DNA from 2 places in the Alkalicoccus luteus genome. Region 1 is predicted to be linked to the other one. Evidence: a T-box and tRNA genes for the amino acid it is inferred to sense, from the RefSeq annotation. Region 1 holds a T-box; the other holds one or more tRNA genes.
What was found. A T-box is a leader RNA that pairs with one kind of tRNA and senses whether it is charged. The one in region 1 lies ahead of serS (serine--tRNA ligase), so its partner is inferred to be a tRNA-Ser.
Positions count from the first base shown of each region.

Region 1 (4,395 bases):
TCGGACGCATGGTCGTTGAGTACGAAGGAGACCGTGAAATCGCGTACCTGCCGGGTGAAGGCGAAAACGGCGGCGAAATTGAAATCGTGACGACCGATTCCGTTGAACGCGCAGGCTGGATGGCGCTGACGATGCACAATGTCGGTTCGTTCTTTTCCGGCGTCTGGTCAAATGTTTCCAACAGCGTACGCGGCTGGTTCTAATAAGCAGGGAAGTTGCCCGGTGCGACGGGATATGTTAGCATATACAGCTAAGGTCGACGAATAAATTTTTGTACTTTTTCGTGCCAATTCAGTTACGGATGGGTGCAGATTCGCTATAATATAAGACGGACACGATGTTTACTACTAGCAAGGTGCTGAAAGGGGATCATCATGGAAAAACGTACAGGTACGGACCGCGTCAAGCGCGGTATGGCAGAAATGCAAAAAGGCGGCGTCATTATGGACGTCATCAACGCAGAACAAGCAAAGATTGCAGAGGAGGCCGGAGCTGTAGCAGTTATGGCTCTTGAGCGTGTTCCTTCTGATATCCGCGCTGCAGGCGGAGTAGCACGAATGGCAGACCCAACGATTGTAGAAGAAGTACGTGATGCCGTCTCCATTCCGGTTATGGCAAAAGCGCGTATCGGCCACATCGTGGAAGCGCGTCTTCTCGAAGCACTCGGCGTCGACTATATCGATGAGAGTGAAGTGCTGACTCCGGCAGACGAAGTGTTCCACCTGAATAAGAGCGAGTACACGGTGCCGTTCGTATGCGGTGCAAAGGATCTCGGTGAAGCAACGCGCCGAATCGGCGAAGGTGCTTCCATGCTCCGTACGAAGGGTGAACCAGGTACAGGCAACATCGTAGAAGCAGTTCGCCACCAGCGCTTGATTCAGGCACAGGTACGCAAAGTGCTGAGCATGTCGGATGATGAACTGATGACAGAAGCGAAAAACCTCGGTGCGCCGTTCCACGTGCTCCAGGACATTCGTGAAACAGGCCGTCTTCCAGTCGTGAACTTCGCGGCAGGCGGAATCGCAACACCAGCAGATGCTGCACTGATGATGCACCTCGGTTCTGACGGCGTGTTTGTCGGATCCGGTATTTTCAAGTCTGACAACCCGGCTAAATTTGGCCGTGCGATTGTGGAAGCAACGACTCACTATGATGACTTCAAGCTCATCGCAGAGCTTTCGAAAGATCTTGGGACAGCGATGAAGGGAATTGAAATTTCCACGCTTGAACCAAAAGACCGCATGCAGGACCGCGGCTGGTAAACAAGCTACGTTTATAGGGGATAAGAAAGAGGTGGTTGTATCATGATGAACATCGGAGTATTGGCACTGCAGGGTGCTGTCCGAGAGCATGTGCGTGCCCTGGAGGCACCGGACGTACAGGTAACGGTCGTGAAGAAGGTAGAGCAGCTGCATGAACTGGACGGTCTTGTTTTTCCCGGTGGAGAAAGCACCACGATGCGCCGCCTCATCAACCTTTACGGATTTTATGAGCCGCTGAAGCAGTTTGCGGCAGAGGGCAAGCCCGTTTTCGGCACATGCGCCGGAGCGATTTTAATGGCAAAAGAAATTGCCGGTCAAGCGGAGCCGCATTTGTCTGTGATGGACATGACGGTCGAGCGGAACGCCTTCGGCCGCCAGCGTGAAAGCTTCGAAGCATTTCTGCCGATGAAAAACGTCGGCGAGGATATCGAAGCAGTATTCATCCGCGCACCGATCATCCGCTCGGTCGGCGAGAACGTTACCGTTCTTGCCGAATATGACGGCAGCATCGTTGCTGCTCAGCAGGGTCCGTTCGTTGCCTGCTCGTTTCATCCGGAGCTGACAGATGACGATCGTTTCCATCAATATTTCGTAGAGGTCGTCCGACAGTCTCTGAAGGAGCCTGTCGCCCAGTAAAATAAAAACCGCTGAGACGGGAACTAGTAACAGCCTTTCTTTCTTCAGAGAGCCGGTGGCCGCTGTGAACCGGTGAAAGAAGCTGTGAATCCATCCTTGAGCTTGAAGTGAACCTTCACGGCGCCTGCCGTTATCAGGTCGAGCAGGGAGGCGTTAAAGCCTCCAAGCAGGGTGGTATCGCGGTTACAGCCGTCCCTGGGTGCACATGCACCCGGGGACGGCTTTTTTTAATAGACAATTCACATAGAGGAGAGATGAACATGCTGGATATGAAGCTGCTCCGCAGCGATTTTGAAGGAGTAAAAGAGAAGCTGGCTAAACGAAATGAGGACATCAGCGCGCTGGATAAATTCGTCGATATGGATGAGAAACGCCGCGGACTCATTAAAGAAACAGAAGAGCTGAAAAGCCGGCGCAATACGGTGTCTCAGGAAATTTCCCAAATGAAGAAGGAAAAGCAAGATGCTACAGACGTGATCGCGGAGATGAAAAACGTTTCTGCCACGATCAAAAAGCTGGATGAAGAACTTCGGGAAGTCGAGGCGGAGCTTGACTATCTGATGCTGACGATACCAAATGTGCCGCATGAAGACGTACCGGTCGGTGAGGATGAAGCAGATAACGTGGAGCTGCGCGTCTGGGGTGAAAAGCGTGCATTTGATTTTGAGGAGAAAGCACACTGGGATCTCGTCCGGGATCTGGATATCGCAGACTTTGACCGAGCAGCAAAAGTGACCGGCAGCCGTTTTGTGTTTTACAAAGGACTTGGTGCCAGACTCGAGCGTGCCCTTATTAACTATATGATGGACCTTCATGAAGACGAACACGGCTATGAAGAGGTTCTGCCGCCGTATATGGTCAACCGCGACAGCATGACAGGAACAGGACAGCTTCCGAAATTTGAAGAAGATGCATTTAAGATCCGCGAGGAAGATTACTTTTTAATTCCGACTGCCGAGGTGCCGGTGACGAACATGCACCGGGATGAGATTATGAACGTGGAGGATCTTCCGAAAACCTATGCCGCTTACAGTGCCTGCTTCCGCTCTGAAGCGGGATCTGCCGGGCGCGATACACGCGGGCTGATCCGCCAGCACCAGTTTAACAAGGTCGAGCTCGTGCGGTTTGTAAAGCCGGAGGATTCCTATGAGGAGCTGGAAAAGTTGACAGGTCATGCAGAGAAAATTCTGCAAAACCTGAAGCTGCCGTACCGCGTGCTGCACATGTGCACCGGTGATCTCGGCTTTACAGCAGCGAAGAAGTACGACCTCGAAGTGTGGCTCCCAAGCTACAGCGACTACAAGGAGATCTCTTCCTGCAGCAACTTCGAAGCATTTCAGGCACGACGCGCTAATATTCGCTTTAAGCGTGATACCAAGGCGAAAACAGAGTTTGTCCACACGTTGAACGGCTCCGGCCTCGCCGTTGGCCGTACCGTGGCTGCTATTGTAGAAAACTACCAGCAGCAGGATGGCAGCATTGAAATTCCGGAGGTGCTGCGGCCTTACATGGGCGGACGCACCCACATTACCGCAAAATAAGAAAGCAGACGGTTCGCACAGCGGACCGTCTTTTCCTATGTTTCAAAAATAATTTGCGAAAACAAGCACAAAGGCAAAGCAAGTAATTATGCAAGTTAGGGCTGGTCTTAACAGCAAGAGTCTACCGTAGGTCGACAGTCGTTAACCCCTGCTGTGACAGGTTTGCACGAGGGAAAGAATGACGGGAAGGGAAAATAAACTGAATAATATATTAACTAATATGTATAAATATTCTTTAGGGTGCACGAGTAATGTCTACACTGGAGCTACTGTCCACGTGAATTAAGCAGGATCTGAAAGGAAGATAAAACGTTAAAACGCCTGTCAGTCAGTACTTTACGACGTTTATACATAACTGTGATAAAGTAAAAGAAAGTTACGAAACTTTGTAAGAAAATCTCTTAATACGGTATACATTTATACATTAGTTTGTTTATAATACAAGTTAAGCGGAAAAGTCGGATAATTTCGTGTTATTCCCTGGTTCTGCTACTTTTAAACTAAGTGAGTGCTCATTCATATTGTTTGGAGACTCGAAATTCAGTACGAACGTCGGTGTTTAACCGCGATCGGCTGTGGTAGACTGAACAGGACTTTTATATTGGAATAATGAAAATTTTCCTAATACTCAGCGTTTTGTGACGTTTTGCGCTATGCTCACAGCATAAGCAGTGGAAGCGTTTTCAAAAACAGGTTTACATTCTGAATTCAGACTATTAAAATAACGGTAGTCTTTCCCAAAAAAAAGAATTTTTAGTACTATCTTGCTTTCTACATATGTGAGACCGAATTCAGTAAAGAAGAATTGAGAAAACAGTGAAGGGTAGGATCGCCAATGAGCAGCCAGAAACCGCTTCTGGAAGTCCAGAATCTGCATACGGGCTTCAACATCGAGGGAGAAACGCATTACGCGGTGAAAGACGTTTCATTTACGGTAAATCCGAAAGAAGTTGTTT
Region 1 is NZ_JBPZEY010000021.1:10,535-14,929, reverse strand. Features, by position in the region: gene ACSZLD_RS16615 (D-alanyl-D-alanine carboxypeptidase family protein) at 1-203, shown strand, start outside; gene pdxS (pyridoxal 5'-phosphate synthase lyase subunit PdxS) at 375-1,262, shown strand; gene pdxT (pyridoxal 5'-phosphate synthase glutaminase subunit PdxT) at 1,305-1,898, shown strand; T-box leader at 1,903-2,098, shown strand; gene serS (serine--tRNA ligase) at 2,159-3,439, shown strand; gene ACSZLD_RS16595 (ABC transporter ATP-binding protein) at 4,275-4,395, shown strand, end outside.

Region 2 (4,395 bases), on a different contig from region 1:
CTTCACCATCTGACAGATCAGCTTCGCTTTGCTCTTCCAAAGACAGCTTCTCAAGAAATGCTTCTTCGTTCAGGAGCGCCCAAAATTCACGGCGGTCTCGGTCGAATCTCGATTCTACGCCTTCTGTGTCAATGGTGATGAATTCGTTCAAGCGTTCGGCAGTATCCAGCAGTGCTTCTTGAGGACGGTTCCGGTTCGTATATGTAACAGTTAACTGGAGTTCGTTGTCTACCAGCTTGTTACCGTAGCGGTCGTAAATCAGGCCCCTGGGTGCCTCTACTGCTTCACTGGTGCTGACCTCTCCTTCCAATTGTTCCTGAAACCCTTCCCCCTGCACGATCTGTACCACGCCGAGCCGGAGAACAAGCACAGAAAACAACAGAAACACGACGAAGAAAAGAATGTTCAGCCGAATAGACAAATGTGATTTATGAATTAATTTATCGCTCATATAAACCCTCAATTCACTCATAATGTACGCTGGCAGCGATGGAAAAAAACGCTCTAAAAAAGACTGCCGGTTCAGCACCGCAGTCAATTAGGACAGCCCGCATGTGCGGTTATCTTCAAGATTTCACGAACCCGCCCTAGGCAGGTGGGTGCCTGCAGAAAGACATTCAGCTTCCCTGATGACAGGGCATGCTGGCCGCTTTTCAATGTAAGGCTCCCAATGTGAATTGGTGTTCGGTTCGAATTAAACTGGAAGTTCACCAACACCGCAGGCATGTTTAGTATGTAATTCTATTATACAATAGCGGCCCAGCAGCCGCAATACTGGTTTGATCAGGAAGGATGTACGTTGTTATTGCAGGTATCCTCGCTTTCCTTTGAAGCGCCTGCATCAACCATGCTCTATTTGGCAGAAGTCCAGCCTATTATACAAAAAAACCCGCCGAATAAGCGGCGGGCTTCCATCTATTACTTGGCTTCCTGATAACGTTTTTCAACTTCGTTCCAATCAATAACATTGAAGAATGCTTCCACGTAATCTGGACGCTTGTTCTGATACTTCAAGTAGTAAGCATGCTCCCAAACATCGACACCGAGCAGAGGTGTTTTGCCTTCGCTGATTGGTGTATCCTGGTTTGGTGTGCTTGTAATTTCAAGCTGGCCGCCGTTTACGACCAACCATGCCCAGCCAGAGCCGAAGCGCGTCAAGGCTGCATTTTTGAACTCTTCTTTGAACTTGCCAAAGCTTCCGAATGCAGAATCGATTGCTGAAGCGACATCACCGGATGGAGTTCCACCGCCGTCTGGAGACATCAGCTTCCAGAATAGCGTATGGTTATAGTGACCGCCGCCATTGTTGCGTACCGGGCCGCGAACACTTTCCGGAAGAGAGTTCAGGTCTGTGAGAAGGTCTTCGATGCTCTTGCTCTGAAGATCACTGTGTCCTTCCAGTGCATCGTTCAGCTTGGTAACATACGTGTTGTGGTGCTTGCCGTGATGAATTTTCATTGTTTCTTCATCAATATGCGGTTCAAGCGCATTGTGGGCATAAGGTAGATCTGGTAGTGTAAAAGCCATTCTTATCTCCTCCTGTTTTTCTAATAAAATCGGCGCAGGTACGATGAATCAATTGTACCTGCCTCACATACATTATCAAATATTCCACCCATCATCAAATGTTAAACCTCGCATTTTAATTCCAATTCTGAAGCTTTATGGAGGGGCTTAGCATTTCTGCTGCTGATTTCAGCTGGAACCATTCTTTTTCAGGACGGTAATCTAAAATGAGCTCATTCTCGTAAAGCCAATCCGGCCCTTTCTCAATCGCTGCAGGAAAACCGGTGTTTGTTTCAATCACTTCTGCCTTTTCCGGCAGGTCTGTTACGGCAGCCAGCCTGACTACCCCATTTACCACTCAGCCTGTTCCTTTCGTGTCATACCAGATGTAGAGCGTCTGCTGATCACTCATCTGCCGATGCAGCTGGTTGTCAGCTTCATGTCTGATTACGAGCTTCATATGACCTGTCTCCTCTCCGTTTATCCTACGTTTCTAACAGTATACGCCCATAATAGAAAAAGAGCCAAGAAAGACCGCTCACATCGTTATCCTTAATCCCCAGAAAACAGCAGTACCCATTCTTTATGCTGCCATTCTCAGTTGGATAAACGTAAAAAAAAGGGCCCGCATCAGGCGGACTCTTGAACATTATGTATGGAGGAGGAAGAGGGATTCGAACCCCCGCGGGCTTTGACACCCCTGTCGGTTTTCAAGACCGATCCCTTCAGCCAGACTTGGGTATTCCTCCGAAATATGATGGTGGACCCTGCAGGACTCGAACCTGCGACCGGACGGTTATGAGCCGTCAGCTCTAACCAACTGAGCTAAGGGTCCAGCAAATCTATGTATTGGTAGCGGCGGAGGGGATCGAACCCCCGACCTCACGGGTATGAACCGTACGCTCTAGCCAGCTGAGCTACACCGCCATTTGAACAAAGACAAGATATATCTTAGCATGAGAAAAATCATATCGTCAACCGATTTTTTACAAAACGTTTAAGTTCCAGTAATAAGCAGCGCCGTCCCTCGGGACGGCACCGGCTCTTTTTCTTCCATTAATTCTCTTCCTCTGCCACTGCTTCTGCAATGTTCACTGCATGGTCACCGATCCGTTCCAGGTTACTGATCATATCGACGAATACAATTCCTGCAGAACCGTCACAAAGGCCTTCATTCAAACGCATGATGTGTTTTTTGCGAAGCTGACGCTCCATTTTATCAATTTGATCTTCTTTTAAAATAGCAGATCTTGCGACGAGAATATCATCGTTTTCCAGCGCCGCAAAGGACTCTTTTAACGTATCAATCGTTAATTCAAACATTTCCTTCAAGTCATCCATAGCAGCTGAGGATAGCTTTACTTTATTCGTAATCTGATACTCTTTGAGCTCGACCAGGTTTTCCATATGATCCCCGACACGTTCAATATCACGGACCGTATCCATGAGCATGGAATGGTATCTGGAGTCGGCTGCCGTCAGTGAATTCGTCGAGATTCTTGTTAAATAGTCCGTAATCTTGCGGTCAAGGTTATTAATCGCATCTTCAAACTGATACGTAAGCTCAGCATGCCGCTTTTGATTGGTCATGACAAATGAGGAAGCTTCTTGCAGCCCCTGTGCAGACAGTTCACTCATACGCAATGTCTCCTTTTTTGCCTGACCGAGTGCAATGGAAGAAGACTGCGAAATAATGCTCGGGTCCAAATGCTGTGCTTTATATTCAATAACCGTTTCGTTGCCTGGAATCAGCTTTGTCACAATCAGGGCAAGCACCGCTACAAACGGCAGCTGAATCAGTACGTTAGATACGTTAAAGATACCGTGCGCAAATGCAATTGTCATCTCTGGGTTTAAAACCAGAGCCTCCTGAAGGTAAGCAACAAGATTTGTAAACGGTACGAGCAAAATCATAACAATTACCGTGCCGACGACGTTAAAAATAACGTGTGTGAGCGCGGCGCGCTTAGCAGCGATAGAAGCTCCGAGTGCTGCAAGAACTGCTGTGATTGTTGTTCCGATATTATCACCGAACAACACTGGAAGTGCGGCATTCAAATCCATTGCATCCTGGGCAAACAGCTGCTGCAGCAGCCCAATAGCGGCTGAAGAGCTTTGTACACTGACGGTAAAGATTGTCCCGATCAGCACGCCAAGGAACGGATTATCACTCATGCTGACCGTTAAATCAGCAAAAGCCTGGAGTTCACGAAGGGGCCGCAGTCCATCCCCCATCAGATTCAAGCCGTAAAACAGAGCCCCGAATCCGAAAAATACCTGGCCGAAATTGTTCGCTTTTTTATTTTTAAAGAAAAATATTAAAAATGTTCCAACAGCCATTATCGGAAGTGCGTATTCCGATATGTTAAGACCGATGATAAATGCCGTGATCGTCGTTCCGATATTGGCACCCATAATGACTCCTATTGACTGCCTCAGCGTCATAAATCCTGCGTTAACAAGCCCGATCGCCAAGACCGTCGTGCCTGTGCTCGTTTGAAGCAGGGCGGTAACAATAATACCGGCAAGCACACCCATAACAGGATTGCTGGTAAACTTATCCAATATATCACGGAGCTTATCGCCTGCAACTTTCTGAAGACCGTCCCCCATATATTTAATTCCAAATAAGAAGATCGCCAGACCCCCGAAAAACATAAACAGTAATTCCCGCAGTTCCAGTTCCAACAACAACATCCCCCTGATTTTCAGTCATTAATCAATTCTGAACCGTTCTACATGCTACGCACTAATTGTTAATTATACGTTAACGTTTTGTAAAGATTTTATTAAGTTTATAAACAAGCTCATCTATATCATTAATGCTGCGTTTTTTAAGTCTCTCGACGATTAACTGGTGTTGATAAACCAGACCGCGGCTTTTTTTCT
Region 2 is NZ_JBPZEY010000006.1:241,250-245,644, reverse strand. Features, by position in the region: gene ACSZLD_RS10445 (peptidoglycan D,D-transpeptidase FtsI family protein) at 1-451, opposite strand, end outside; RNA gene ssrS (6S RNA) at 543-728, opposite strand; gene ACSZLD_RS10435 (superoxide dismutase) at 919-1,527, opposite strand; gene ACSZLD_RS10430 (iron-sulfur cluster biosynthesis family protein) at 1,643-1,864, opposite strand; tRNA gene ACSZLD_RS10425 (tRNA-Ser) at 2,163-2,255, opposite strand; tRNA gene ACSZLD_RS10420 (tRNA-Ile) at 2,265-2,341, opposite strand; tRNA gene ACSZLD_RS10415 (tRNA-Met) at 2,357-2,433, opposite strand; gene ACSZLD_RS10410 (Na/Pi cotransporter family protein) at 2,563-4,203, opposite strand.
Region 2: it has a tRNA-Ser gene. The T-box ahead of serS (serine--tRNA ligase) is inferred to sense a tRNA for this amino acid. The anticodon was not compared.